DNA from 3 places in the Pseudomonas sp. FBCC-B35 genome. Region 2 is predicted to be linked to each of the others. Evidence: riboswitches for the same ligand, from Rfam matches in the RefSeq annotation. Region 2 holds a riboswitch; each other region holds the start of a gene.

Region 1 (9,741 bases), 860 kb from region 2:
CACGCCTTTGCGCTGGAAGGTGGCAGCGATGTGCAGAAGCAACAGAACCGCAGCGAGCGCTACCGCACCGTGGAGCGTGTACGCCAGGCGCAGACACGCGACCAGGACTTCGACTTCAACACGGTCGGTGCCTACGTGCAGGCGCAGATCGAGCCGTTCGAATCGTTGAAGATCGTGCCGGCCTACCGGGTGGACAAGATCAGTGGTGACTTCACCAACAAGATGACCGGGCAGGGCTACGACATCAACGACTACGGGCTGATCAAACAGCCCAAGCTCAGCATTGTCTATTCGCCATGGAAGTTCGCCAGCGTTTATGCCAACTGGGGCCGCACCTTCCAGGTCGGGACCGGCGCCGCAGCGTACAAGGTGCCGCCGCGCAACGAGGACCTGGCCCCTTCGATCAACGAAGGCTGGGAAACCGGCATCAAGTTCACCCCGGCCAGCTGGGTCGATGGCCGCGTGGCCTACTGGCGTCAGGATGCCTCTGGCGAAGTGAGCCGGCGCCTGAACGACCCCAGCGGGGAGTCAGACAATGTCGGGGAGACACGCCGTTGGGGCTACGACCTGCAGGTCAACCTGCACCCGGACGAGCGCACCGAGGTATGGATGTCGTACTCGTGGCAGTACTCCAAGATCCTTGAGCCCAGCAGCGCGTTACCAGGCAGCAAAGGCCAGGAAATCGATCACGTGCCCCACCATCTGTGGAACACCGGCATCAGCTACCAGGCCACGCCCGCACTGCAGCTGACTGCCTGGGCGAACGGGCAGACCCACTACTACCTGGAGCGGGAGAACACCCAAGGTACGTATGGCGGCTACGTACTGATGAACCTCGGTGCAACCTACAAGCTCAGCGAAACCATGAGCGTGGACTTGCAGTTGAAGAACCTGACCAACCGCTACTTCGAGTACGTCTGGTACGACCCGGATGGGGCAGATGCGTCACTGCACTCCCCGGGCGACGGCCGTGCGCTGTATGCAGGGCTCACCCTGGACTTCTGATGCAGGCCACGGCAAGCCCTCCAGCGTGGCTTGCCGTGGCGTCACCGCTTGAGCAACAGCATGAAGAACACCCCGCCCAGTGCTGCGGTCGCAATGCCGATCGGCAGGTCCTGCGGTGCGATCAGGGTACGGGCAGCCACATCCACCCACACCAGAAACACCCCACCCAGTAGCGCACTGACCGGCATTAGCCGCCGATTGTCCGCCCCCACCAGCAGGCGCGCTACGTGGGGCACCATCAGGCCAACGAAACCGATGGCGCCCGACAGCGAGACCAGCACCCCGGTCAACAAGGACGTGCAGATGAACACCTGAAGGCGCAGGCGCCGGCCGCAGACGCCCAGGCTGATCGCGGTCTGCTCTCCACTCATCAGTGCATTCAGGCCGCGCCCCATCACCTGTAGGGCACACAGCCCAAGCAGCACGCACAGTGCCGGCAGCCAGATGACCTCCCAACGGGCAGCCCCCAGCCCACCCAGCATCCAGAACACCACCGACGCCGCAGCGTGCTGGTCACCGGTATAGAGCAGCACGTTGACCACGGCCATGAGTACGAAGGACACCGCGACCCCCGCCAACAGCAGGCGATCGCTTTCCAGGCGCCCACTGCGACGCGCCACGCCGATCACCAGCAGCATGCTCCCTATTGCCCCCGCGAACGCAGCCAGCGGCAGGCTGAGTACACCGACAAAGTCCCCGACATAGAGCATCACCAGCACCGCGCCCAACGCCGCGCCGGCGCTGACGCCCAGCAAATGCGGATCTGCCAGGGGGTTTCGGGTGACGGACTGCAGGGCTGTGCCCACCAAGGCAAGCCCTGCCCCGACCAGTGCGCCCAACAGCACACGCGGGGCACGGATGAGCCAGACGATGTGCACCTGGCTCTTGCTGAGCGCAGGCCCCCAGTCGATGCCCAATTGCTGCGCGACGATCCCGATGACGTGGGTCAAGGGCACCGATGCCGGGCCAAATGCCAGCGACACGACCGATGACGACACCAGCAGGATGACCAGCATCACGATCAGCCAACCATAATGCACCGGGCTGCGCGCCAAGGTCACGGTGCCCCCGCTGCGAACAGCTCGGGGTGCAGGGCGCGGGCAATGTTCTCCACCGCCTCGACGTTCTCCACCGAGGGGGTGACCTGCAGGTAGGTCAGGGGTAAGAAGCGCTGCTCGCGAATGGCCCGTACCTCTTTCAACGCAGGCTGCTGCATCAGAAAATCACGTTTCTGCTGCCAGGTCCTTGGCCCGTAGTCGACAATCAGGATCACGTCAGGGTCGCGCTCTACCACGCTTTCCCAATTGACCTGGGTCCAACTGGCGGCCACCTCGTCCATCACGTTCACGCCACCGGCTGCGTCGATCAGTGCCTGCGGCATGCCCAGACGCCCCGATGTCATCGGACGATCTTCGCCGCTGTCGTACAAAAAGACCCGTGGTCGGTGTTGCGCCTGCCCTACCCGCGCTTGCACCGTGGCGATTCGCTGGCGCATCTGGTGGATCAGCGCTTGCGCCTGGCGCGGGTGATCGAACATGCGCCCCAGGTTGTCCAGATCGCGGTAAACGTCATCGAAACTCGCACGTTGGCCAGACATGACCCAAGAGCAGGACTCGCTCAACTCGTAGACCGGGACCCCAAAGGGTGCCAGCGTCGCGGGGGTGACCGGCCCTCCTACGTGCATGCCATAGTTCCAGCCGGCGAAAAACAGGTCGGTATCGACTGCTAGCAGCGTTTCAATGGAAGGATACCGACTGGCCAGTTGCGGTATGCCCTCCAGCGCAGCGTCAATCCATGGGTCACGGTGTTTACTTCGGGTGAACCCTGTGTAGCCGATGATGCTGTCTCGCAGCCCCAGGTGCAGCAGCATGGCGGTCATGTTCACATCGTGCACCACCACCCGCTGGGGAGCCTTGTTGAACGTCACCAGGCGCTCACAACTGCGCACGTTCAGCGGGTACTCGCTGGCCACGGCAGGCAGCGCAAACAAGAGCGTTATCAGGGCAATCAGAAAGCGAGCGTTCATGGTCGGGTTATCCAGGTAATGCGGGGGTAAGGGTGCAGCGGATGAAGGTCGACCAGCGCCTGGACACCAAACACCTCCTGGATCAGTTCGCCGGTCAGCACCTGCTGGGGCGTGCCACTGACACGGATTCGGCCAGCGTCGATGACGTACAGGCGGTCGCAGAATGCCGCCGCCAGGTTGAGGTCGTGGAAGCTGGCCAGGGTGCTCAGCCCCAGGCTGCGCAAATGCCGCAAAAGCCCAAGCTGGTAACGCGGGTCGAGGTGGTTGGTTGGCTCGTCGAGAATCAGCAGTTCAGGGGCCTGGACCAGTGCCCGGGCCAGTAGCACGCGCTGCTTCTCGCCCCCGGATAGCGAAGCGAACGTGCGCCCGTCATAACCTGCCAGCCCAACCAGCACGAGCGTGTGAGCAACCCTTTGCCGGTCCTCGGGCGAGTCGCCGTCAAACAGGGCCTTGTGCGGCGTGCGCCCCATGGCCACCACTTCGGCAACACTCAATCCAAACTCGCCAGGAAACTCCTGAAGCACCACCGCGATACGCTGGGCACACCAGCGCGGGCTGCGTTGCCAGATATCGGCACCGCTCAAGCTGACGCTGCCTGCGGTGGGTAGCGTGGCGCGATAGGCGCAACGTAGCAGGCTGGTCTTGCCACTGCCGTTAGGGCCGATAAGCCCTACGCACTCACCGTCGTCCACATGCAGGTCCACGCCTTGCAGGATCTGGCGCACCCTGCGCCCCGCCTCGGGCACTGCCCAATGCAGGCCCTCGATACTCAGTCGAGTCATCGGATTCACTCCAGCAAGCACCAGCCCGAAGGCCGGTGCAACAGGTCAGAAGCGGTAATCCGCCGTGACGAAAAATGACCTTGGCTCGCCCAGGTACCACTGGCGCCCATTGTTGCCGGTGGTGGTCGCGTACTGGCGATCGAACAGGTTGTTGAGCTGCAAGCCCAAGGTCAGGTCCGGCTGCACGTGCCAGTCAACGTTGGCGTCGACCACGGTGTAGCTCGGCACCTGCACGGTGTTGGCATTGTCCCCATAGCGGCTGTCGACATACCGCGCACCCGCCCCGGCACTGAGCAACCGACCAAAGTCCTTGCTCAACCACAGGTTGGCCGATCGCCGGGGCACATCGACCGGCCGATTGCCGTTGTAGTTGCTGGTGCCACTGGCAAACTCGTCGTACTCCGCGCGCACCCAGGCGGCGTTGGCCGAAAGCTGCACATCGTAGGGCAGGCGCAACGCCAAGTTGGCCTCGATGCCGTCCGAGGATTGCTGGCCGACCTGTTGCTGAAGGACAGGGTTGAGCGGGTCGCTGCTCAAGAGCTTTTTCTTGACGATGTGGTAGGCCGCAAGCGTCCACTCGCCACGGCCATCAGGGAGCATCTGTTTGACACCGACTTCGGTCTGTTTGGCGGTACTCAGGTCCCAGCTTTGTTGCGCTGTACTGAGCGTCAGCAGGTTGCTCACGCCCTCGGTGCTGGTGGCGTACTGACCATAGACCGAGAGGTCCTCGGTCAGCGCGAACACCAGGCCTGCCCGCCAGTTGTCGCCACTCAGGCTGCGGTCCGAGCGGGTATCGGTGTCCAGATCGTCACGGTTCAGATGCACCTGATCACGCCGCACACCGGTGATCAGCGACAGGCGCTCGGTGAGTTGCGTGCGGTTTTCGGCGAACAGCGAGAATTGCCGTGCCTGGTTGGCTTCGCGCGAGCGATAGGGGTCGGTGCTGATGTAGTCTCCGCCGCCCGAGCCCGACAGTGGCACGGTGTCGGTAAAGGTATTGCCAAAATCATGTTTGCGCACGAAGCGGATCGCATTGTAGTCGGCGCCAACAACGGTCTGGCTGTCCAGGCCGAACAACGCGTGCTGCAGGGTGAACGACTGGCGATCCCCGATCTGCTCCTGGGTCTGCTTGATGCTGATGAAACTGCTGCGCTGCACCTGGTCGCCAGGCAGCCAGGTGTAGCTTTCGGCATTTCGCCACCGGCGCTGGGCCTTGAGGAAGTACAGCTGATTGCTGGCGGTCAGGTTGTCGGTGATCACCCAGTCCGTGACCAGGCGAGTGGACTGATCGTTGTAATGCACCTCGGCATTGGCCACGTTGTAGTTGTGGTCACGCAGCGACTCACGGTAATGCCCATTGACCAGCGGCGTACCGAAATACTGCTGCGGATCCTGGTCACCGTAGTCATGGCTGAGGGTGATGCTGAAATCGTCGTTCGGCTGCCAGCGCAATGAACCGCTGACAGCAACGCTGGCTGACTCACCACGGTCGACCCAGCCATTGCTGTCCAGTTTATTGAGGTTCAAGCGATAGCTCAGGGTATCGGTCAGCGAACCGCCGCTGTCCAACGCCAACTGCCGGCGATCATGGGAACCGTAGCCCAGGCGGACATGATTGCGAACCTCGCCGTCGAAGGGCTTCTTGGGCACCACGTTGATCACCGCACCGGTGGCGCCCTCCCCGTACAACACCGAAGCCGGGCCGCGCAGTACGTCGATGCGGTCCACGGCCCAGGTGTCCACGGGAAACGTGACGGTGCCAGCACCCACGTACAGGCGGGTGCCGTCATACAGCTGCATGGTCGAACTGTGCCCGGTGAAGCCACGGGCCGAAAGCGCAGTGCCACCGTTGCCAGGCGTGCCGATGAAGGTGATGCCGGGGGTGCGGGTCACTGCTTCCTGCACCGTGGCGTTGTTGCGTCCACTGATGTGCTCGGCGCTGATGCTGGTGACGCTGGCTGGCGTTTCCAAGGGCGTGAGGTGCAGGCGCGAACCGCTGGTGCCAGGGGTGTGCAAGTCCATGGGAGGGTTCTGCTCGGCAGTGCCGGTGATGGCCGTGGCGGGCAATGCCAGTGCAAGGCCGTCTTCGGCTGCCTGAATCGGTACGGCCATGCACACACAGGGCACCAGGCTCGCACCCAGCAACGCCCCTTGAGGGGTATGAAAAACACTAAAGCGGGACATATCTTTCCTTTTGCAGCAGGAATGAAAGAATCCCGGAGGGAACAACGCATGGGGAACGCGCAGGCGCACGCGCCCACGGAAACCGGCCTGCGCCCGCCCACCGCGGGTTTGCCAAACAAGGCTTCAGGCCGGTCTCCGGGCTCGCGAGGGTCATGATGCCGTCACCTTCCCATGCCTGTGGCACAGTGGTCTGTCGAAAGCATCGCTCGCATACCGTTGCGGGGGCAGCGCCGGACTGATCACCCTGGGGCGACGAACCGGCTTCCCGTTTCACCCCATGCACGGCGGCAGGGGGCACCTGAAACAGGCGCGCAGATGACCACCAAAATCGTCCTGGGTCAACATCCCGTGTGGATGATGAGCCGCCGCCAAGCGTCGACGAACGGCATTGCGAAGATTAACGCCCCCCGCCTGGCGGGCTTCATCCGAGCGTGCGAAGGCGCGCTCAGGTAGGCGTAGCACTGGGTTTGAACGCGATGGATCGATGCTGGACGTCGACCCACAGAGGCGGACTTCAGCCACGAGGAATCACCGAAATTCGCACCAAAACCAGGCGCCCACGTAAAGTTTTATTGAACGATCGGGCCTTGCACGCCCTCGAAAAACCCAGACCGCTCACCGAGGCGCGTTCAGATGACGTGTTCGCGCCCAGTGGGACAGACGACCGTTCGGCGCTGTTCATACGCCCCGAAGCGAGTCAACAACGTTACTGGCTGGCAGCTTTGCGTACGCTTGGTATCAGGTAACGCAGGCTGTACGACACGCGCCACACGTACGCGACCATGTGCCTGGTGGCCGGCATGAACCCGGCATTCATCGCCGCGCAACTCGGGCACAGCGTGCAGGTGCTGCTCTGCATGCGCCAGGTGGATCACCCCCTCACGATTGGGCGGGGCTTGATCAGCCCTGGCGTTTGGAGGCGGTACAAATGGGGTACGAGTGAAAAGCCAGTGACGCCATGAGTGCCGAAACTCAAAGGGTTTACGTTACATGTGCGGACTAGCTGGAGAATTGCGTTTCACCCCCCTCGGTCAAGCCCCTCGCCCAGCCGACCTGGCTGCCGTTGAGCGAATCACTCATCACCTGGCGCCACGTGGCCCGGATGCGTGGGGCTTTCACAGCCAGGGGCCGATCGCCCTCGGCCACCGTCGCCTGAAAATCATGGACCTGTCCGACGGCTCCGCCCAGCCCATGCAGGACAGCACGTTAGGCCTGTCACTGGCCTTCAACGGCGCCATCTACAACTTCCCTGAACTGCGCCAGGAACTGCTGGACCTGGGCTATACCTTCTGGTCCGACGGTGACACGGAAGTGCTGCTCAAGGGGTACCACGCCTGGGGCGAGGCCTTGCTGCCCAAGCTCAATGGCATGTTTGCCCTGGCTATCTGGGAGCGCGACAGTCAGCGCCTGTTCCTGGCCCGCGACCGCCTGGGCGTAAAGCCCCTGTACCTCTCGCGCAACGGCGAGCGCCTGCGCTTTGCCTCCACCTTGCCGGCGCTGCTCAAAGGGGGCGACATCGACCCGATGCTCGACCCGGTGGCGCTGAACCATTACCTGAATTTCCATGCCGTGGTCCCGGCACCGCGCACGCTGTTGGCCAACGTGCAAAAGCTCGAACCCGGGACCTGGATGCGCATCGACCGCCACGGCGAAGTCGAGCGCAGCACCTGGTGGCAACTCCAGTACGGCCCCAACCCGGATGAGCGTGACCTGACCCTCGAGGATTGGACCACACGCGTACTGGACGCCACCCGCGATGCAGTTGCCATCCGCCAGCGCGCCGCCGTCGACGTGGGCGTGCTGCTCTCCGGCGGTGTCGATTCCAGCCTGCTGGTCGGCCTGCTGCGCGAAGTGGGTGTGGATGACCTGTCGACCTTCTCCATCGGTTTCGAGGATGCAGGCGGCGAGCGCGGAGACGAATTCCAGTACTCGGACCTGATCGCCAAGCACTACGGTACCCGCCACCATCAACTGCGCATTGCCGAGCACGAGATCATCGACCAACTGCCCGCGGCGTTCCGTGCCATGAGCGAGCCGATGGTCAGCCACGACTGCATCGCCTTCTACCTGCTGTCGCGGGAAGTGGCCAAGCACTGCAAGGGCGTGCAGAGCGGCCAGGGAGCCGACGAGCTGTTTGCCGGCTACCACTGGTACCCGCAGGTCGATGGCGCCAACGATGCATTCGCGGCGTACCGCGAAGCGTTCTTCGACCGCAGCCATGCCGAATACCGTGACACCGTGCAGCCGGCCTGGCAGCTGGAGAACGATGCCGCCGGCGACTTCGTCCGTGAACACTTCGCCCGCCCTGGCGCCGACGCCGCCGTGGACAAGGCCCTGCGCCTGGACAGCACGGTGATGCTGGTGGACGACCCGGTCAAGCGCGTGGACAACATGACCATGGCCTGGGGGCTGGAAGCCCGTACGCCGTTCCTGGACTACCGCCTGGCAGAACTGTCGGCCCGCATTCCGGCACGCTTCAAGCTGCCCGACGGCGGCAAGCAGGTGCTCAAGGAGGCGGCGCGCCGAGTGATTCCGCACGAGGTCATCGACCGCAAGAAGGGTTACTTCCCGGTGCCTGGCCTCAAGCACCTCGAAGGCGCCACCCTGGGTTGGGTCCGCGACCTGCTGACCGACCCCAGCCAGGACCGCGGCCTGTTCAATCCGGCCATGATCGACCGTCTGCTAAGCAACCCGCACGGCCAGCTCACCCCCCTGCGCGGTTCCAAACTGTGGCAGTTGGCGGCGCTGAACCTGTGGCTGACCGAACAAGGACTTTGAACCCATGAAAGCCCACGAAACGGCCTATGGCCAGCGCCTGCTGCGCGGCCAGGCGCCCTCTTACGAGCGCCTGCAGGCACGCCTTGCGGGCGATGGCAGCGAGCCTCACGATCAGCCACGTGCCCTGCACTGTGGCTGGGGACGACTACTGATCGGGCATACCTATGCCGACCCGGCCAAGCTAGCCGAAGACCTGTTGGGCGAATGCCGCGGCGAACGCGACATCGCCCTGTACGTGGCAGCGCCCCAGCAGGTGCTGGCACACGCGCCGCAGCAACTGTTCCTGGACCCCTCGGACACCCTGCGCCTGTGGTTCACCGACTATCGCCCGGCGCAACGGGTATTTCGCGGGTTTCGCGTGCGCCGTGCGCAAAACCCCAGTGACTGGCAAGCCATCAACACGCTCTACCAGGCACGCGGCATGCTGCCCGTCGACCCGGAGCTGCTCACCCCGCGCCACCTGGGTGGGCCGGTGTACTGGCTGGCCGAGGACGAAGACAGTGGCGCGATCATCGGCAGTGTCATGGGCTTGAACCACGCCAAGGCCTTCGACGACCCGGAACACGGTAGCAGCCTGTGGTGCCTGGCCGTCGATCCGCACTGCACCCGCCCCGGGGTGGGTGAAGTACTGGTGCGTCATCTGATCGAGCACTTCATGAGCCGCGGCCTTGCCTATCTGGACCTGTCGGTGTTGCATGACAACCGCCAGGCCAAGCGCCTGTACGAAAAACTGGGCTTTCGCAACCTGCCCACGTTCGCCGTCAAGCGCAAGAACGTCATCAACGAACGCCTGTTCCTGGGCCCTGGGCCACAGGCTGACCTCAACCCCTATGCGCGGATCATCGTCGATGAGGCCCTGCGCCGGGGTATCGAGGTGCAGGTGTGCGACGCGGCTGCCGGGCTCTTCACCCTGAGCCTGGGCGGTCGCCGTGTACGCTGCCGGGAGTCGCTCAGCGACCTGACCAG
Region 2 (9,741 bases):
GTGACGATATTCCAGCCCACGCGCCCGTCGCTGAGGTGATCGAGCGTGGACATGCGCCGGGCAAAGGGGTAGGGATGCTCGTAGGTCAGCGAGAAGGTGACCCCAAAACCCAGGTGCTTGGTCACAGCGGCCATGGCCGGGACCAGCAGCATCGGGTCGTTCACCGGCACCTGAACGCCGCCGCGCAAGGCCGGGCCTGGGCTGCCTTGATAGACGTCATAGATGCCCATTACATCGGCAATGAACAATGCGTCGAACACACCGCGTTCGAGCAGCCTCGCCAGGTCGGTCCAGTAGGCCAGGCGGTTGAAATCGGTGCTGGTGTTGCGTGGGTGGCGCCACAATCCAGGCGATTGGTGGCTGGCAGCATTCATGCTGAAGGCGTTGAAGCGTATAGGGCGGGGCATAGGCTGACCTCGCCTCAGGGCAGCACGGAAGCGGGATAAACCGCTTCGGCTACGTTCAGTTTGCGGGGGATCAGGCCAAGCCCTTGGAAGGTGTCTGCCAACTTCTGTTGTTCGGCAACGATCTCTGGCGTCACCGGCACGGCGTTGTAGTTGCGTCGTTGACTCGCCACCTCCAGTACATCGGCGTTGATGCCAAGCTGCGGTGCCAGCAATGCGGCGACGTCGGCAGGTTTGTCATTGGCCCACTGGCTGGCTTTGGCCAGTTCGCTGAAGAATGTTCTGAGCAACGCCTTGTTGCTGTCCGCGAAGTGGGCGGTGGACAAATAGAAAGTGCGATTATTGGTCAAGCCGGTCCCGTCACGCAGGTTTTTCAGCCCTGGCTGACGCTCTGCTGCAGCCAGGAACGGGTCCCATAGCGTAGCGGCCTGAACGCTGCCTGACTGCAGCGCGGCTATCGCGTCGGCTGCGTTGTTGACGTACGCCGGGGTGATGTCCTGGTAACTCAGCCCTGCCTGTTGCAAAGCCACGGCCAGCAAATACTGGGCATTCCACCCCCGGCCAGTGGCCACGCGCTTGCCCTTCAGATCCTGCACGTGCGTGACAGTGTCCTGCTGGCGCACCACCAGCCCGATCCCACGTGGATAGGGCTGTTCAGCAGCCAGGTAGACCACGGATTTGCCGGCCGCCTGGGCAAACACCGAAGGCGCATCGGCAGCGTGCCCCACGTCGATGGCACCCGTACTCAACGCCTCGAGCAACTGAGGGCCCGCAGCAAATTCATGCCAGCTGACGCTCACCCCTTGAGGGGCAAGGGCCTTTTCCAACGCACCGCTGCCTTTGAGGATGTTGAGGCTGTTGAATTTTTGGTATCCGATGCGCAGGGTGCTGTTTTCCCCCGCCTGGACCGGTCCGGCTAACAGCAGGGCGCCGGTAAGCGAGGCCATTAGCCCTCCCAGTACTCGCCGACGTAGTGATGAAAAGAGGGGGTGGGGCATGGCGCGATCCTTGATGTTCAGTTCAACAGGAGCACCAGAAAATATGCACATGAGCGCGCTTCTTCAATTTTTTTATTACCAATTATTAGACTTTTTAGTTATTTTTATATCCTTTTGTTTTAATCAGTTGTGCGCTGTCGACGTTTTTTTCACATCCCGTTGGTAGCATTCCTAGCAGAATCAAGGAGTTCTCCATGTCTACCTTCCTGCGCACACGCAGCACCCGCATCGTGCTAACCGCTACCACTGGCCTTGTAGTCGCAACTCTCGGGTTTTTCGCCTGGCAAAGCTTCTACCCCGTGCAAGCCGCCTCGGGCTGGCAGGTCGAGGTCGTGCACCGCAATGTGGACAAGGCTGCGTCACTGCTTCCCCAGGCCGACGGCAGCCTGTTGGTCAGCCAAGAGCTGGACGATGGTCGCGGCAGCATTCTCAAGATTGCTGCGGACGGTGAGCGCGAAGTGCTCGTGGACAAGCTGTCTAAGCCGGACGGCATGGTGGCGGCAAGAGGGGGCTGGGTCTTCAGCCAGGAAGGTGGCCTGGCGCCGGTGAGTCTGGCGGTCGATGGCCACGTCACACCACTTTTCGAGGGCATTGCGGTACAGGGCCTTTGGAACGAGGGCAACCACCTTTTCGCCATCGAAGACCGCAAGGGTGATGGCCGCTTGCTGCGCTATGACTGGCGCAGCGGCCAGGTGGACGTGTTGCGTGCGGGCCTGACCGAAGCCGAAGGTTTGACCCGATGCGGGGGTGGTCGGCTACTGTATACCGAGAAAGCCGAAGGGCAGGTCCGGGCGCTGTCCAAGGATGGCAAGGACCCTGTGGTGATCGATGGCCTCAACAACCCTACATTCCTGTTTTGCGACCAGCGTGGTCTCTGGATCAGTGAAGACAACACTCACCGGGCGCGGCTGCTGCGCATAAAGCCCGATGGGACTCGCCAGACCGTGCTCTCGTTTCTCAAGGCGCCGCAGTCGATCGTGGCCGATGGCAGCGGTGGTTACTGGCTTGCAGAAGGCGGACGTGATCGCGTGCTGCACCTGACCCCTCCAGCGCAGCCGGCCGCTGCGTCAAACTGAAGTCTGAAAAAAGAGTCGATGACAGCAGCCATCAATCCCCCAGTCGCTGCTCACGCGACGGGGGATAGCCGAAGTAGGCGGCGTAGCATTTGCTGAAGTGCGACACCGAGACGAAGCCGCACGCTACCGCCACCTCCATCACCGAGAGATCGGAGTACTGCAACAGGCGGCGACTCTTGGTAATGCGAAGTTCCATGTAGTAACGCCGGGGGGAGGTGCCCAACTGCGCCTGGAACAGGCGGTCTATCTGGCGTCGGGACCGGCCGCTGTAAGCCGCCAACTGGTCCAGGCTGAGGGTTTCTTCGAGGTTGTTTTCCATCAGCTCGACGATGGTGCGCAGGTGCAGACTCATCGACTTCTTGGCCCCGGGACCCACTTGGCGATAGCGCGCACCCGAGAAGGACAGAATCTCCTCGACGCCCTCTGCCAGGCCATCACCGTACAGCCGTCGTACCAGTCCCAGCATCAGTTCCATCGCCCCGTTTGGGCTGGCGGCACTCAGCCGGTCCCGGTCGAGGGTAAAGCTTGCAGGCGTGATACGCGTCTGCGGGCTACGTTCGGCAAGGCTGGCACGTTGTTCGGGGTGAACGCTGCAGCCGTAGTCATCCAGCGCTCCGGCGCGCCCGAGAAACCATGCGCCATTCCACAAGCCGCCCAGGGCCATCCCGTGGGAAGCGCAGTCCTGGAGCAAGCGGTCGAGTTCAGGGTATTTGAGCGGCGTGCGTAAGCCGCCGCAGACCACTAGCAAGTCCAAGTGCTTGAGGGCGGTCGCCGAAAGCTCGGTGGTGATCAACTCGAGCCCCAGGTCACTCAGTACGCGGTCACCAGCAAGCGACAAGGGCGTGAATTGGAAGCTGTCGGCGCGCAAAAGGTTAGCCGTGACCAGTACGTCCATGGCCACGGTGAAGCTGGCCATGGAAAAGTGTTCGAGCAAAACGAAGTCGACCCGATAGGGCGCTTCAACGCTGGCGCTGCTGGTCTTTAACCGCAGCATGTTGCTGGTGCTGCTCTTTTTGCTGAACTGACGGGGTGTGGACACGCTGGACTCCGCTTCCTGGCTTCGCACCAAAGTGTGGCCGGTGCCACTTGGAAAGACAATCGGCAAGGTGGCTGGCGCCAATGTGCAGGTCGTGTTCAGGCATGCGCTGGGCGTCGGCCTGGGGCAGGGAGGTTGCATGCGTGCTGGCGCCGTTCAAATCCAACGGAACCCTAGGCGTTATCGGGGAATCAATAGGGTAAGTGCCAATGGGAGGAAGCTCATGGAAATCGGAACGATTTGGTTCGTGGTGGCAATCATCTTGATTTTGCTGGAGATCTGGGCGATCTGGCACATCATGGGCAGCGATCGGCGCGCCGAGCGCAAGATGCTGTGGATTGTGTTCGTGGTGTGGGCACCGTTCCCTGGCCTGCCGATCTGGGCCTGGCGCGGGCCTCGCGCAGTCAAGGGCAAGGCTGTATTGGAAGAGAAGTGAATCGCGGGCCAGGCGCGGGGGCGTCTGGCGGCATCGCTGCTGTAATTCTACTGTCACGCTCAGGGCCGCTTTCGGCCCTTGACCTCAGGTCTGCTTGAGGTTGGATACTCGGCGTTCATTCCACAGACCGAGAGCCAATGCCATGCAGACCTCCGCCTTTGACCTGAGTAACCCTCAATCGCTGTATGACCCCAGTGGCAACGGTTATTCCCATGTGGCTGACGTGATTTCCGGGAGCAGGCTGCTGTTCATCGCGGGTCAAGGTGGGGAGCAGGCCAGTGGAACGCTGTCCCCTGATTTCGCCGTCCAGGCTCGACAGGCCATTGCCAATCTGGCGCTGGCCTTGTCCAGCAAAGGCGCGGGTCTTGAGCACGTGTGCAAGCTCACACTGCTTATCGTCGATCATAGCCAGGCACGCCTCAAGCAATGGGTGGACGCCGTAGACCGCGCCTGGGGCCAGGCTACCAAACCTACCTGCACGCTCATACCGGTTCCGCGACTGGCCCTGGACGGGATGCTAATCGAGGTGGATGCCGTAGCGGCGCTGCCCGCCTCCTCCCAAGGTAGGTAGCGCCAACGACTCGCTGTGTAGTAAACCTCTAATCAGGTTTGCGCCTTCCTGCGCGATAAGCACAGCAGTTCTCAGAGGTGACCACACCATGAGCACGACCTCTTCCCCGATCGACCGGCCGTTACTGAGCGCCTGGTTCAGGCCGGCCATGTTCAGCTTGATGGCCTTCGCCGCCAATTCGGTACTTTGCCGGCTGGCGCTCAAGGATGGCGCCGTCGACGCCATCACCTTCACCGCACTGCGCCTGGGCAGCGGCGCCTTGTGCCTGTGGTGGCTGGTGCGGCTGCGCAACCCCTGTTCAGGGGCTGCCGGCAGTTGGAGAGGCGGTCTGGCGTTGTTTTGCTACGCCTTTCTGTTCTCCATTGCCTACCTTGATTTGAGCGCGGGCGTAGGGGCATTGCTCTTGTTTGGTGCCGTTCAGCTGACCATGTTCAGCGTGGCGGCGGTGCGTGGAGAACGGATCAGCCTGCGCGCGTTGTCAGGCATGCTGATGGCTTTTTCAGGCCTGGTCGTTTTGCTGCTGCCTGGCAGCCACGCACCTACACTGACGAGCGCCTTGCTGATGGTAGCCGCGGGCATGGCATGGGGGCTCTATACCTTGCTGGGCCAGGGGTCACCTCGGCCGCTGGCGGACACGGCAGGCAACTTCGTTCGCAGCGTGCCCTTCCTGGCGTTGTGCACGCCGCTGATCGCTCTGGGTGCCGAGCTACGGTTCTCGACGGCCGGCGTGTTCTTCGCGGTGTGCTCTGGGATGCTGGCATCGGCGGCAGGTTATGCCGTCTGGTACAGCGTGGTGCGGCGCATCAGCGCTCAACAGGCCGCCACGTTGCAACTGAGCGTCCCGGTGATCGCCTCGCTGGGTGGGGTGTTGGTGATCGGAGAGGCGCTGTCGCTACGTGCCATAGGTGCCTGCGCGATAGTACTGGGCGGGGTGGCTATCGCAGTAACGGCTCCTCGTCTACAGACAACGACACAGGCTTGAGGTTGCCCAGTGGCCGGCAAAGCCTGAGCATGAGCAGGCTTGCCTAGAAGAAACTGCGCTGGGCCTTGAGCGTCACCACGCTCTCGCAATAGGTGTTGATCCCCGAATAAGCATCGCAGCCGCCACCGGTCAGGTTCGAGTCGCTGTAGATCAGGTTCAGGTCCAGGCCCAACCAGGGCCGCGACAGCTGCATGGACCAGTCGGAGAAACCGTTGACCTGGCTGCCGTCGCCAATCGTGAACGGGGTGCCGAGCCGATGATGTGCAAGCTTGACCGTCAGGTCGGCATTGAGCAGGGGAACCTGCCCGAAATCGGCATACAAGGTGCCGATCCGGTTGCTTGGGTTGTCACGCAATGCCCCGCCGAAGCGGCTGCCCATGATCGAAATACCCCCATACAGCGCATGGCTCTCTGCGCCTGCGATGTTGGGTTGGCTGTAGTGAATGACGCCGATCTCGTAACCCAAGGTACTGTCGAAGTGATGCTTGTAGCCCACGTAGTTATCGACCCGCAGGGTGGACCCTGGCGCCACGCCCATGCTGGGTGTGTACTGCCCTACGTACCACCCGCTGGTGTGACTGAAGTCCAGGCCGCCATGAAAGGCGCCGGTAGCGGCTGGGGAAATAAGCCCCTGGGCCATGCTGCGGGTAGGGGTCGTACTGAGGGTAAAGTCGAAGTCGCCCACTTCACGTTTGATCTGCTGGGCCAGGAGCGTGGGGCTGAACAGCAGGGCCGCGCTCAGCACTAGAAGGGGCCTGGTCATGGTCGGCTTCCTGAAGGGCTTGCAGTAGAGCCTTGAAGGATACCGGGCCTGGCCCCAGGAGGAAACCTCATGGCCTGCTCAAGTACGCAATTGCCTGTCGCGACGTGCAAAAAAAGCGCGCCCCCTGAGGAGCGCGCCCTGGACATTGCGCAGCTTCGGTGATCAGGCCACTTTCACGATCCAGCCTGCCGGCGCTTCAATGTCGCCGCTCTGAATGCCGGTCAGCTCGTTGTAGAGCTTCTGGGTAACGGGGCCGACCTTCTCAAGGTCATGGAACACATGCAGCTTGCCGTTATACTCGATGCCGCCGATGGGGGTGATCACCGCCGCGGTACCGCAGGCACCTGCCTCGATGAAGCGATCCAGCTGGCTGATTTCCACATCCCCTTCGATGACAGTCAGGCCCAGGCGAGACTGCGCCAGCTCCATCAGGGACAAGCGGGTGATGCCGGGCAGTACCGAAGCCGACTTGGGCGTCACGAATTCGTTATTGGCCGTGATGCCGAAGAAGTTGGCCGAGCCCACTTCCTCGATCTTGGTATGGGTCAACGGGTCGAGGTAGATGGCATCGGCGAAGTTGGCCTTTTTCGCCTCATAGCCTGGCTGCAGGCTGGCCGCATAGTTGCCACCGACCTTGGCAGCGCCAGTACCTTGCGGGGCTGCCCGGTCGAAGCTGGAGATCTGGAAGTTGTGTGGCTTCATGCCGCCTTTGAAGTACGAGCCTACCGGGATGGCGAAGATGGAAAAGATGAACTCCGGCGCGGTGCGCACGCCAATGTTGTCACCCGTGCCGATGACGAATGGGCGCAGGTACAGGGCGCCTTTGCCGTGGGGTGGCACGAAGCGCTCATTGGCCTTGACGACCTGCTTGCAGGCTTCGATGAACACGTCTGTAGGCACGTGGGGCATCAGCAGGCGCGCGCAACTGCGCTGCATGCGAGCAGCATTCTGGTCGGGGCGGAACAGGTTGATCGAGCCATCCTTGCAACGGTAGGCCTTCATGCCTTCGAAGCACTGCTGGCCGTAATGCAGGGCCGTGGAGCCTTCGCTGATATGCAGCACGTTGTCTTCGGTCAGGGTGCCTTCATCCCACGCGCCATCGCGCCAGACAGACAGATAGCGTTTATCGGTCTTGATGTAGTCGAAGCCGAGCTTGTCCCAGTTAATGCTTTCGTTGCTCATGACACCCTCGTTGTCTTGCAAGTGCCCACGTTGGGGCTGCTGTTATATGCGCACACGCCACCTTAATACATCTTCGCCGGATCGGAAATGTCCTATCACGACTTGGTACCCGGCCCCGCAAGGTGCAAGTAGCTGTCGAGTCTTAGCGCATCGAGCTGCACCTAGTCGTGATACGCACTCTGTGCGAACCAGAAGATGCTCGCCGCGGCGTCCCCACAGCCTCGACAACGGTTGACCACCCGACGGCCACTGCGTAGCCTTGGCCGTTCGAGGTTCTTCGGCCAGGCCGGAGCTAAGACGGGAACGCGGTTCAAGCCGCGGCTGCCCCCGCAACTGTAGGCACCATCGATGAGTCGACACTGCCACTGCGCCAAGCGCGGGAAGGCGTCTTCTCCCAAGCCCGGTCCTGATGACCGTGCCTGGCGCAGGTGCAAGCCAGGAGACCTGCCTCGCAACGTTTTCGACTTTAAACCGGGCGGGGTGATCCGGTGGCGAACATGCCCGGCCAGTCTGGTCGACGGCACTCGTCCTGGATGCCCACGCCATTCTGCCAAGGGCACTGCAACATGAAAACACTGGCCAAGCTCCCCGTTACCATCGTCACCGGCTTCCTGGGCTCGGGCAAGACCACCCTGTTGCGCCACATGCTCGACAATGCCCAAGGGCGACGCATCGCCGTGATCGTCAACGAATTCGGCGAGCTGGGCATTGATGGCGACATCCTCAAGCAGTGCAGCATCGGTTGCACCGAAGAAGAGGCCAATGGCCGCGTGTACGAACTGGCCAACGGTTGCCTGTGCTGCACCGTTCAGGAAGAGTTCTTCCCGGTGATGCGCGAACTGGTGGCGCGCCGCGGCGACCTGGACCATATCCTGATCGAAACCAGCGGCCTGGCTCTGCCTAAGCCACTGGTCCAAGCCTTCCAGTGGCCTGAGATCCGCACCGCCTGCACCGTCGATGCGGTGATCACCGTGGTCGACAGCCCTGCCGTTGCCGCAGGCACTTTCGCCGCCTATCCGGACCAAGTCGACGCCCAGCGCAAGCTGGACCCTAACCTGGACCACGAGTCCCCTCTGCACGAGCTGTTCGCTGACCAACTGGCCAGCGCCGACCTGGTCGTGTTGAACAAAGCCGATCTGATTGACGCCGACGGCCTGGCCAAGGTACGTGCCGAGGTCGCTGAAGAGCTGCCAGCGGCCGTCAAAGTTATCGAAGCCAGCAGTGGCAAATTGCCGCTGGAGGTGTTGCTGGGCCTAGGCGCCGAGTCCGAGCAGCACATCGACGCCCGCCCGACCCACCACGATGCCCATCACGACGGCGATGACCATGACGATCATGACCATGATGCCTTCGATTCCATCTCCATCGACCTGCCCGAATCCGATGAGCGAGTGCTGATCGAGGCGCTCAACCAACTGGTGGTCGAGTACGGCATCCTGCGCGTCAAAGGTTTCGCCGCCATTGCCGGCAAGCCGATGCGCTTGCTCATCCAGGGGGTAGGCACGCGCTTTGACAAGCACTTCGACCGCGCCTGGCGTGCCGAAGAACCGCGCATCACACGCCTGGTGCTGATCGGTCAGGACCTTGACCCTGCCCAGCTCGAAGCGCGTCTGCGCCAGGCCTTGGGCGCCTGACCCATGCACCTGCTGCGGACCCAGCCCGGCGGCTTCGTGCCGGACGATAGCATCGCCGACCTCGGCCAGACCCCTGCCGAACTGGTTATTCTCTGCAGCGGTGATTCGCACCTGGCCCTGCTCGCCGACAGCGCCGAGCAACTGCCCGGCGACTTCCCAAGCCTGCGCCTGGCCAACCCCATGCAGGTGCAGAACCACGCCTCGGTCGACCTTTATGTCGATCAGGTCTTGCAGCATGCCAAGGTCATCCTGGTGTCGCTGCACGGCGGCGTGGGGTACTGGCGCTACGGCGTGGAACAGTTGGTCACGCTCGCCGCGCGCGGCGTGCACGTGATCCTGGTGCCCGGCGACGACCGTCCCGACCCGGAACTGACCGGGCTCGGGTCCGTGCAGGGGGAGCAAGCCGAGCAGTTGTGGCACTACCTGCGCCAAGGTGGCAAGGCCAACGCACTCAACCTGTTCTATTACCTTGCCAGTCAGTGGCTGGACCGTGACTATTGCTGGTCCGAGCCGCGGGCGTTGCCCCGCACCTCGGTCTACCACCCTCAGGTGGGCAGTGGGGCGCTGGAGGACTGGTTCCCACACTGGGATACCGATTATCCGGTGGCGCCAATACTGTTTTATCGTTCGCACCTGCAGGCGGCGAACACGGCCTTCAT
Region 3 (9,741 bases), 990 kb from region 2:
AAGGCGGCCATCGGCGCTCACATGGGGCAGACCACCGATATCGTCAGCATGCTCTTGTCCCAGGCAACGGCCTCCAGCCTGGCGTTGATGGCCTGGGTGGCCAACATGGTGCTGATTCCCGTGGTGGGGTTCTACCTGTTGCGTGACTGGGACTTGATGATGGCCAAGTTGCGCAGCTTATTGCCGCGGCAGAGCGAGCCGAAAGTCGTCGAGCTGGCCAGCGAGTGCCACGAGGTGCTGGGTGCGTTCGTGCGTGGGCAACTGCTGGTGATGGTCGCGTTGGGCATCATCTACTCGGCAGGCTTGATGCTGGTCGGGCTTGAACTGGGGTTGTTGATCGGCATGCTGGCCGGTCTGGCGGCCATCGTCCCCTACATGGGCTTCATCATTGGCATCGGCGCGGCGCTGGTGGCAGGACTGTTTCAGTTCGGTGGCGATCTGTATCCCATGCTCGGCATCGTTGCGGTCTTCATGGTCGGTCAGGCACTCGAGGGCATGGTGCTGACACCGCTACTGGTAGGCGACCGGATCGGTTTGCACCCTGTGGCGGTGATCTTCGCCATCCTGGCCGGCGGTGAGCTGTTCGGTTTCACGGGCGTGCTGCTCGCGTTGCCGGTGGCGGCGGTCATCATGGTGCTGCTGCGCCACGTGCACGGCTTGTACAAGGAGTCGGACATGTATGCAGGGGATGCTCAAGTCCCAGTCCCCCTCGATCCCCCCGCACCCGATCAGCCGTGACAGGGCGGCAGGTGAGTCTCGGGTTAGCGCTGGGAGAGTGCAACCCATTGATTTTGCTTGGACTCTGCAGCGGCGTCATTGTGCACCCCGCTTGGCAGGTATAGACTTTGCAGATTGTCCACAAAAGGCCCCCTGCGGTCCTGTCGACCGCCCGCGAGCATGAAACCACCGATCCAGTTGCCCCTGGGTGTGCGCCTGCGCGACGACGCCACCTTCATCAACTACTATCCGGGCGCCAATGCCGCTGCGTTGGGGTATGTCGAGCGGCTTTGCGAAGCCGACGCCGGCTGGACCGAGAGCCTCATCTACCTGTGGGGCAAACAAGGCGTGGGCCGCACGCATCTGCTGCAAGCAGCCACCCATCGTTTCCAGCAACGGGGCGAGCCTGCCGTCTACCTGCCCTTGGCGCAGCTGCTCGAACGCGGTACCGGTCTTCTGGACTACCTGGCCCAGTACGAACTGGTGTGCATCGATGACCTGCACGTCATCGCCGGCAAGCCGGACTGGGAGGAGGCCATGTTCCACCTGTTCAATCGCTTGCGCGACAGTGGCCGTCGGCTGCTGCTGGCAGCATCCGCTTCCCCGCGGGAATTGCCGGTGAAGCTGCCTGACCTGAAATCCCGCCTCACCCTTGCCCTGGTGTTCCAGATGCGCGGGCTGTCCGACGAAGACAAGCTACGTGCCTTGCAATTGCGGGCATCCAGGCGCGGCCTGCACCTGACCGACGAAGTGGGTCACTTCATCCTTACCCGCGGCGCGCGCAGCATGAGTGCGCTGTTCGATCTGCTGGAACGGCTCGATCAGGCATCTCTGCAAGCCCAGCGCAAACTCACCATTCCTTTCCTCAAGGAAACCCTGGGCTGGTGACCCCCTGAAAACACGGGGCCAGAGCCATCCCACGGAAAAGTCACATCTTTTTCGATAAAATTTGCAAATGGAACTTATAGTGGGCATAGTTCCACCCCACTAAAGGATTACAGACACGGTTGTGCCCATGCTCAAGCGCTTCGCACCCCTCGTGCCACTCGCACTCGTGACCCTGCTTTTTGGCTGCGCGGCCCAAGGCCCGGTATCCCAGCCTCAGGATCACACCCCGGTCGCCGTACAGCCGGCGATCAAGGCCAAGGCCTCGTCTTCGCCAGTGTTTGGCGAACCCCAGGAAGTGGCTACTGACGATGAACTGGAGGTCTTCTCCAGCAGCAAGCCCTATCAGCTGCCAGTGCTGGCCGACAGCATTCTGGAGCGCGGCATGTCGTTGATCGGCACCCGCTATCGCTTCGGTGGTACCTCGGAGCAGTCCGGCTTCGATTGCAGCGGCTTCATCGGCTACCTGTTCCGCGAAGAGGCAGGCATGACCTTGCCGCGCTCTACCCGCGAGATGATCAACGTCGATGCGCCGAAGGTGGCACGCAACAAACTCAAGCCTGGCGATCTGCTGTTCTTCAGCACCAACGGCCGTGGTCGTGTCAGTCATGCTGGCATCTACCTGGGCGACAACCAGTTCATTCACTCCAGCAGCCGCCGTAGCGGGGGCGTGCGCATCGATAGCCTCGGTGACCGTTACTGGAGCAAGACCTTCCTCGAGGCCAAACGTGCCTTGGCCATGGCGCCGACGCATATCGCGCGCAACTAATGGCAATCTGATGTGTCCTAACCACGGCGTCGCTGCTTTGCAAAAAAGCTCGACGCCGTGCGTATTTACAGAAAGCGTCTAATCTAATTTCTCAACTCTATCCCGCTGCGGCCCAGCGTTCCCATACAGGATGTTTTGGCCATGACAACGATGGCGCGCTTCGCTTTCATTTCCCTGGCAGCCTTATTGGCGGCCTGCTCCAGCCAACCTCAGGCGCCTGCCCCTGTGCGGGTTGTGCAGCCTCAGGTTACCTACAGCCAACCCAGCTTCTCGCCCACTGCCGATGACGTACTGATTCGCGCCATTGGCCTGGTTGGGACGCCCTACCGCTGGGGCGGCAATACGCCCGATTCGGGTTTCGACTGCAGTGGTCTGATCAAGTACGTCTACCGCGATGCCGCCGGCATCAGCCTGCCGCGCTCCACGCGGGAGATGATCGGCATGCGTGCGCCTACCGTGGATGTGAAATCCTTGCAGTCGGGTGATCTGGTGTTTTTCGCGACCAGTGGCGGCTCGCAGGTGAGCCATGCCGGCATTTATGTAGGGGACGGGCGCTTCGTGCATGCGCCTCGCACTGGCGGTACGGTGCGTTTGGACTATTTGTCCAACAGCTACTGGGCCAAGGCCTACCTGCAGGCCAAGCGGGTCATCCCTCAGGGGCACCTGGCACAGAACCCCTGAGACGGGTTACCGAGCTTTGCTGACGCGCCAGATGGCATTGCCCACATCGTCCGCGACCAGCACGGCCCCGCGACCCTCCAGGGCAACCCCCACCGGGCGGCCCATGGCTTGGCCGCCTTCATCCAGAAAACCGTCGAGCACGTCCATGGGCCGGCCCGACGGTTTGCCTGAGGCGTCGAAGGGTACGAATATCACCTTGTAGCCGCTGTGGGGCTTGCGGTTCCAGGACCCATGCTGGCCAATCAATGCGCCTGCTCCAAAACGAGCAGGTAGCACATCCGGCCCGACGAAGGCCAATCCCAGTGAAGCAGTATGCGGTCCAACGGCATAGTCGGGTACCTGTGCTCGGGCGACCTTGGCGGGGTCCTGGGGCTGCACGCGCTCATCCACGTGCTGGCCGTAGTAGCTGTAGGGCCACCCATAGAATCCACCCGCGTGTACCGAGGTGATGTAGTCCGGTACCAGATCGCTGCCGATTTCGTCACGCTCGTTGACCGCCGTCCACAGTGCGCCACTGTTAGGCTCCCAGGCGAGCCCGTTAGGGTTGCGCAGGCCGGTGGCGAACAGGCGGTGCTTGCCGGTGCTGGGGTCGATCTCCCAGATTGCGGCGCGACCCTGCTCCTGGTCGAGTCCGTTTTCACCCACGTTGCTGTTTGAGCCCACGGTGACGTAGAGGCGCTGCCCATCAGGGCTTGCGATGACATTCTTGGTCCAGTGGTGATTCAACGGGCCGGCTGGCAGCAGGGTAACTACTTCTGCCGGGCCGGTTACCTGGCGTGCCCCGGGCTGGTAGTGAAAACGCAGCAGCTTGTCCGTATCGGCTATGTAAAAATCATTGCCCACCAGCGCCATCCCAAAGGGCGAGTTCAGCCCGTCGGCAAAGGTATGGCGGATTTCCGCAACGCCATCCTGGTCGGCGTCGCGCAACAGGGTAATGCGATCAGGGCTGGGCACGGCAGCCCCCGCGCGTGCCATGACCCGCTTCATGGCCCATCCGCGGATACCCTTGGCGTCTTCGGGCTTGGCAGGTGCGTTGGTTTCTGCCACCAGCACGTCGCCATTGGGTAGCACGTACAGCCAGCGCGGATGGTCGAGGTCACCGGCAAAGCGCGACACCTGTAACCCGGGTGCAGCCTGAGGCATGCGCCCGGCGGGCCAGCCGACGGCTGGCGCGATGTTCACGGTGGGGAGCAGGGTCTTGGCGGGGGAGGGCAACTGCGGCGCAGGGCCGGTGCCGTCGGCCACTGTCAGGCGCGCCGTTTCGCCGCAGCCACCCAAGCCCAGGCTTACAAGAAGTGCAACAGGCAGTGCCACGCGGTTCATGGTCGACGTCCTCGGCAGGTTCTATTGATTCAGAGGCTGTGGAACGCGGCGGGTTCAGTCGCACAGGCGGCGGAGCTGACGCGGGTGGCTCGGCCATCCCTCCTGCGCCGCCAGGCGAGCCGCGTCGATTGACGCTCCGGGTGCAACCCTCTAACCTTCGCGCGTGTTTCAGGTGCCCCGCCAGCAACGTCTGGCCAGGGTGAAACTGGGAAGTCGGTGAGTGCCCACAGGGTGCGATTCCGGCGCTGCCCCCGCAACGGTAAGTGAGTGACGGCCGCGCAGGGCCACTGGGTGACCATACCCGGGAAGGCGCGCAGGTCAGGGCCAGCGGCCCGCTCACGAGCCCGGAGACCGGCCTGATACTGCCAACGGCATCACGGAGGGTGATGCGCGGTGACCACTGGCCTTGGCCAATGCCCCTGCGCGCGCTCCGTTTGCCTGCCCATTCCCTGACACGGCGCTCGATCGTGGTGTCAGCCAGCGGAGAACCTCCCATGAGCGACGCCACCGAGCGCGACGAACGCCATCTGGCACGGATGCAGCGCAAGAAAGCGGTCATCGACGAACGCATTGCCAATTCCCCCAACGAATGCGGCCTGCTGCTGGTGCTCACCGGCAATGGCAAAGGCAAGAGCAGCTCGGCCTTCGGCATGCTTGCCCGGGCCCTGGGCCACGGCATGCAGTGCGGGGTGGTGCAGTTCATCAAGGGCCGCAACAGTACCGGCGAAGAGCTGTTCTTCAGGCGCTTTCCCGAACAGGTGCGCTATCACGTGATGGGCGAGGGTTTCACCTGGGAAACTCAGGACCGCCAGCGTGACATTGCGGCGGCAGAAGCGGCATGGGCCGTCTCCAGGCAACTGCTGCAGGATCCTGCGGTGCAGTTCGTGGTGCTCGACGAGCTCAACATTGCGCTCAAGCACGGCTACCTTGATCTGGACCAGGTGCTATCGGACATCCAGGCTCGCCCCCCCATGCAGCACGTCATCGTCACCGGTCGCGCGGCCAAGCCGGAAATGGTCGAGCTGGCCGACACCGTGACCGAAATGGGCATGCTCAAGCACGCCTTCCAGGCCGGTATCCGTGCCCAGAAGGGCGTCGAGCTGTGAGCCAGGCCCGCCATTGCCCCGCCGTCCTGATTGCCGCGCCGGCTTCTGGCCAAGGCAAGACCACGGTCACTGCCGCGCTGGCGCGCCTGCACCGCAATCTGGGCCGCAAGGTGCGGGTGTTCAAATGCGGGCCTGACTTTCTCGACCCCATGATTCTCGAACGCGCCAGCGGTGCCCCCGTCTGCCAGTTGGACCTGTGGATGATCGGTGCCGAGGAAAGCCGCCGGCTGCTCTGGGAGGCGGCAGGTGAAGCCGACCTGATCCTCATCGAAGGGGTGATGGGGCTGTTCGACGGCACCCCTTCGAGCGCCGACCTGGCACGTCACTTCGGCGTGCCGGTGCTGGCGGTTATCGACGGTACGGCCATGGCCCAGACCTTTGGCGCGCTGGCCCTGGGCCTGGCGCGTTATCAGCCGGATCTGCCGTTCGCCGGGGTGCTGGCCAACCGGGTGGGCAGCCTGCGTCATGCGCAACTGCTCGAAGGCAGCCTCACCGAGGGCCTGCGTTGGTATGGCGGCTTGTCCCGCGAGCGCGGCATCGAACTGCCCAGCCGTCACCTGGGGTTGGTGCAGGCCAGCGAGTTGAACGACCTGGACGCACGCCTGGACGCTGCCGCCCAGGCATTGGGCGCCAGTTGCGATGCCGCCTTGCCACCGGCGGTCACCTTCGAACCGGCCGATCCGTTACCCGCCCAGGCCACCTTGGCGGGCGTACGTATCGGTGTGGCCCGCGACGAAGCCTTTGCCTTCCTCTATGGCGCTAACCTGGACCTGTTGCGCCGTCTAGGCGCACAGGTGCAGTTCTTCTCCCCCCTGCATGACGTCGAATTGCCCCCAGTGGACAGCCTGTACCTGCCCGGCGGTTACCCCGAGCTGCACCATCATGCCTTGGCGCGCAACACCTCGATGTGCCAGGCCATCCGCGCCCATCATGCCCAGGGCAAGCCGTTGCTCGCCGAATGCGGCGGCATGCTGTATCTGCTCGACGCACTGACCGACGTGGCCGGGGACAGGGTCGAGTTGCTTGGGTTGCTGCCGGGGGAGGCGACCATGCAAAAGCGCCTGGCGGCCCTGGCTCTGCAGGCGGTCGAACTGCCCGAGGGCATGCTGCGCGGCCATACCTACCACCACTCCTTGACCAGCACCGCGCTCGAGCCGCTGGCACGTGGGTTGAGCCCCAACGGTGGGCGCGGCAACGAAGCGGTCTATCGCCTGGGCCGCCTGACCGCGTCCTACGTGCACTTCTACTTCCCCTCCAACCCGGAGGCAGCCGCAGCGCTGCTCTGCCCATGAACGAACATGCGTTCAGCGACCAGGAGCGTGCCGCGGTCTATCGCGCCATCGGCGAGCGGCGCGACATGCGCCATTTCGCCCAAGGCGAGGTGGCGCCGCAGGTCATGACACGGTTACTCAGCGCAGCCCACCAGGCACCGAGCGTGGGCTTGATGCAGCCATGGCGGTTCATCCGCATCACCGAGCGGGCCCTGCGTGGGCGCATCCAGGCCCTGGTGGAGGCCGAACGGGCGTTGACTGCACAAGCGCTGGGCGAGCGCTCGGACGAATTCATGAAGCTCAAGGTAGAGGGCATCAACGAGTGCGCCGAACTATGGGTCGCCGCCTTGATGGACAACCGTGAGCCTCACATTTTCGGGCGCCGCACCCTGCCTGAAATGGACCTGGCCTCGCTCGCCTGCGCGATCCAGAACCTGTGGCTGGCCGCCCGTGCCGAAGGGCTGGGCATGGGCTGGGTATCGCTGTTCGATCCCCAGGCGCTGGCAGCGTTGCTTGGCATGCCCAGCGGCGCCAAACCCGTGGCCGTGCTGTGCCTGGGGCCGGTGGCGGCATTCTATCCTGCGCCCATGCTGGTCATGCAGAGCTGGGCCGAAGAACGACCGTTGCACGAGATGCTGTTTGAAAACCGGTGGGGAGAAGGCGCATGAGCGTGGCGTTGCTGAGCGTGGCCGGTGTGGCCCTGGATGCGTTGCTCGGTGAGCCGCGGCGGCGCCACCCGCTGGTTGCTTTCGGCAACATGGCCAGCAGCCTGGAGCGGCGCTTCAATGCCGGCGGGCGCGGTTGGCGCAGTCATGGCGTGAGCGCCTGGTTCCTGGCCGTGGTGCCGCTGACCTTGCTGGCCCTCATGCTCTCCTGGCTGCCGGTGATCGGCTGGCTGGTCGATGTGCTGGCGCTGTACTGCGCCCTGGGGCTGCGTAGCCTGGGCGAACATGTGCTGCCGGTGGCCACGGCCTTGCGCCAGGGCGATCTGGAAGAAGCACGGCGGCGAGTGGGGTATCTGGTCAGCCGTGAAACCCGTGAGCTGGACGAGACGGCGGTGGCGCGGGCGGCCACCGAGTCGGTGCTGGAAAACGGCAGCGATGCCGTGTTCGCCGCCTTGTTCTGGTTTGCCGTGGCCGGGGCGCCAGGGGTGGTGCTTTATCGACTGAGCAACACCCTCGATGCCATGTGGGGCTATCGAAACGAACGCTTCGAGCGCTTCGGCTGGTGCGCGGCGCGCATCGATGACGTACTTAACTATGTGCCGGCGCGCCTTGTCGCACTCACCTACGCAGTGCTGGGCAAAACCCGCCTGGCGCTGGCCTGCTGGCGCCGCCAGGGGCCGCTATGGGACAGCCCCAATGCTGGCCCGGTCATGGCGGCCGGGGCAGGGGCGCTGGGTGTCGAGTTGGGCGGGCCGGCGGTGTACCACGGCCAACTGCACGACCGCCCGCGCCTGGGCGACGGCCCTGCGGCCAGCCCCGATGCCATCGAGGGCGGCTGGACACTGGTGCAGCGTGGGGTATGGCTGTGGCTGTTGGTGTTGTGTCTGGGAGCTTACCTGAATGCTTGAACATGGAGGTCGGCTGCTGCGTGCGGTTCGGCAATATGGCATCGCCCGCGAGCAGTGGCTGGACCTGTCCAGTGGCATTGCGCCCTGGTCCTTCCCGATACCGCCGATCCCTATCGAAGCCTGGGCACGCCTGCCGGAAACAGACGATGGCCTTGAGCAGGCGGCGTGCAGCTACTACGGCGCCACGCGACTGCTGCCCGTGGCGGGCTCACAGGCTGCCATCCAGGCCCTGCCCCTGTTACGCAGCCCGAGCCGAGTCGGAGTGCTGACACCCTGTTATGCCGAGCACCCCTATGCCTGGCAGCGGACTGGGCACACGTTGCTTGAGCTGGATGAGCACCAGGTCGACGACGCGATCGACAATCTCGACGTGCTGGTCTTGGTCAATCCGAACAACCCCACCGGCCGCGTCGTGCCTGCGCCCACACTGCTGGGGTGGCATCAGCGCCTGGCAGCACGCGGCGGCTGGCTGGTGGTCGATGAAGCCTTCATGGACAACAGCCCCGCAAACACTGTGATCAAACGTGCCGAATGCCCGGGTTTGATAGTGCTGCGCTCGTTCGGCAAGTTCTTCGGCCTGGCCGGTGTGCGCCTGGGCTTCGTGGCCGCAGAGCACAGCGTGCTGCAGCGCCTGGCCGAATTGCTCGGCCCGTGGACCATCAACGGCCCCAGCCGGGTGCTGGCCCAGGCCAGCCTGACCGACCTGGCCACGCAGCAGCTGCAGCGCCAGCGCTGTGCAGGCGCCAGCGAACGCCTGGCGGCTTTGCTGTCCCATGCAGGGCTGGCGCCCGCCGGCGGCTGTGACCTGTTCCAGTACGTGCGGTGCGAGCATGCCGCCCGGTTGCACGATCACCTCGCACGACACGGGGTGCTGGTGCGCCTGTTCGAGCAGCCGGCGGCCCTGCGTTTCGGGTTACCGCCCAGCCAGGCGGACGAACGACGATTGGCCCAAGCCCTCAGTGCCTACCGCAAGGACCTTACATGACGACCCTGATGGTACAAGGCACCACCTCCGACGCCGGCAAGAGCACCCTGGTGACTGCCCTGTGCCGCTGGCTGCTGCGCCAGGGCATCGGCGTGGTGCCGTTCAAGCCGCAGAACATGGCCCTCAACAGCGCCGTGACCGCCGACGGCGGCGAGATCGGCCGGGCCCAGGCGGTGCAGGCCCAAGCCTGTCGCCTGGCGCCGCACACCGACATGAACCCGGTGCTGCTCAAACCCAACAGCGACACCGGCGCCCAGGTGATCATCCATGGCCGTGCGGTGACCAGCATGAACGCGGTTGCCTACCATGATTACAAGGCCATTGCCATGCAGGCCGTGCTGGCCTCGCACCAGCGCCTGAGCCAGGGCTGGCCGGTGGTCATGGTGGAGGGCGCAGGGTCGCCGGCCGAGATCAACCTGCGGGCTGGCGAC

The links. A riboswitch is a leader RNA that binds a small molecule or an ion and turns the genes downstream of it on or off. The one in region 2 is predicted to bind cobalamin.
Region 1: it holds a riboswitch for cobalamin, as region 2 does, so the genes downstream of both, NMB38_RS15585 (TonB-dependent receptor) here and cobW (cobalamin biosynthesis protein CobW) in region 2, are expected to answer to the same signal.
Region 3: it holds a riboswitch for cobalamin, as region 2 does, so the genes downstream of both, cobO (cob(I)yrinic acid a,c-diamide adenosyltransferase) here and cobW (cobalamin biosynthesis protein CobW) in region 2, are expected to answer to the same signal.

The regions. Positions count from the first base shown of each region.
Region 1 covers NZ_CP101439.1:3,434,049-3,443,789, forward strand. The annotation lists gene NMB38_RS15565 (TonB-dependent receptor) at 1-1,005, shown strand, start outside; gene NMB38_RS15570 (FecCD family ABC transporter permease) at 1,047-2,066, opposite strand; gene NMB38_RS15575 (ABC transporter substrate-binding protein) at 2,063-3,031, opposite strand; gene NMB38_RS15580 (ABC transporter ATP-binding protein) at 3,028-3,813, opposite strand; gene NMB38_RS15585 (TonB-dependent receptor) at 3,859-5,997, opposite strand; cobalamin riboswitch at 6,107-6,314, opposite strand; gene NMB38_RS15590 (N-acetylglutaminylglutamine amidotransferase) at 6,988-8,775, shown strand; gene ngg (N-acetylglutaminylglutamine synthetase) at 8,780-9,741, shown strand, end outside.
Region 2 covers NZ_CP101439.1:2,573,552-2,583,292, reverse strand. The annotation lists gene NMB38_RS11815 (LLM class flavin-dependent oxidoreductase) at 1-407, opposite strand, end outside; gene NMB38_RS11810 (aliphatic sulfonate ABC transporter substrate-binding protein) at 422-1,402, opposite strand; gene NMB38_RS11805 (NHL repeat-containing protein) at 1,597-2,478, shown strand; gene NMB38_RS11800 (GlxA family transcriptional regulator) at 2,510-3,517, opposite strand; gene NMB38_RS11795 (PLDc N-terminal domain-containing protein) at 3,738-3,950, shown strand; gene NMB38_RS11790 (RidA family protein) at 4,093-4,521, shown strand; gene NMB38_RS11785 (DMT family transporter) at 4,610-5,503, shown strand; gene NMB38_RS11780 (TorF family putative porin) at 5,547-6,266, opposite strand; gene NMB38_RS11775 (branched-chain amino acid aminotransferase) at 6,429-7,448, opposite strand; cobalamin riboswitch at 7,702-7,914, shown strand; gene cobW (cobalamin biosynthesis protein CobW) at 8,015-9,082, shown strand; gene cobN (cobaltochelatase subunit CobN) at 9,086-9,741, shown strand, end outside.
Region 3 covers NZ_CP101439.1:3,562,792-3,572,532, reverse strand. The annotation lists gene NMB38_RS16235 (AI-2E family transporter) at 1-738, shown strand, start outside; gene hda (DnaA regulatory inactivator Hda) at 898-1,605, shown strand; gene NMB38_RS16225 (C40 family peptidase) at 1,733-2,371, shown strand; gene NMB38_RS16220 (C40 family peptidase) at 2,513-3,052, shown strand; gene NMB38_RS16215 (PQQ-dependent sugar dehydrogenase) at 3,059-4,375, opposite strand; cobalamin riboswitch at 4,529-4,749, shown strand; gene cobO (cob(I)yrinic acid a,c-diamide adenosyltransferase) at 4,870-5,481, shown strand; gene NMB38_RS16205 (cobyrinic acid a,c-diamide synthase CobB) at 5,478-6,773, shown strand; gene bluB (5,6-dimethylbenzimidazole synthase) at 6,770-7,420, shown strand; gene cbiB (adenosylcobinamide-phosphate synthase CbiB) at 7,417-8,325, shown strand; gene cobD (threonine-phosphate decarboxylase CobD) at 8,318-9,310, shown strand; gene NMB38_RS16185 (cobyric acid synthase) at 9,307-9,741, shown strand, end outside.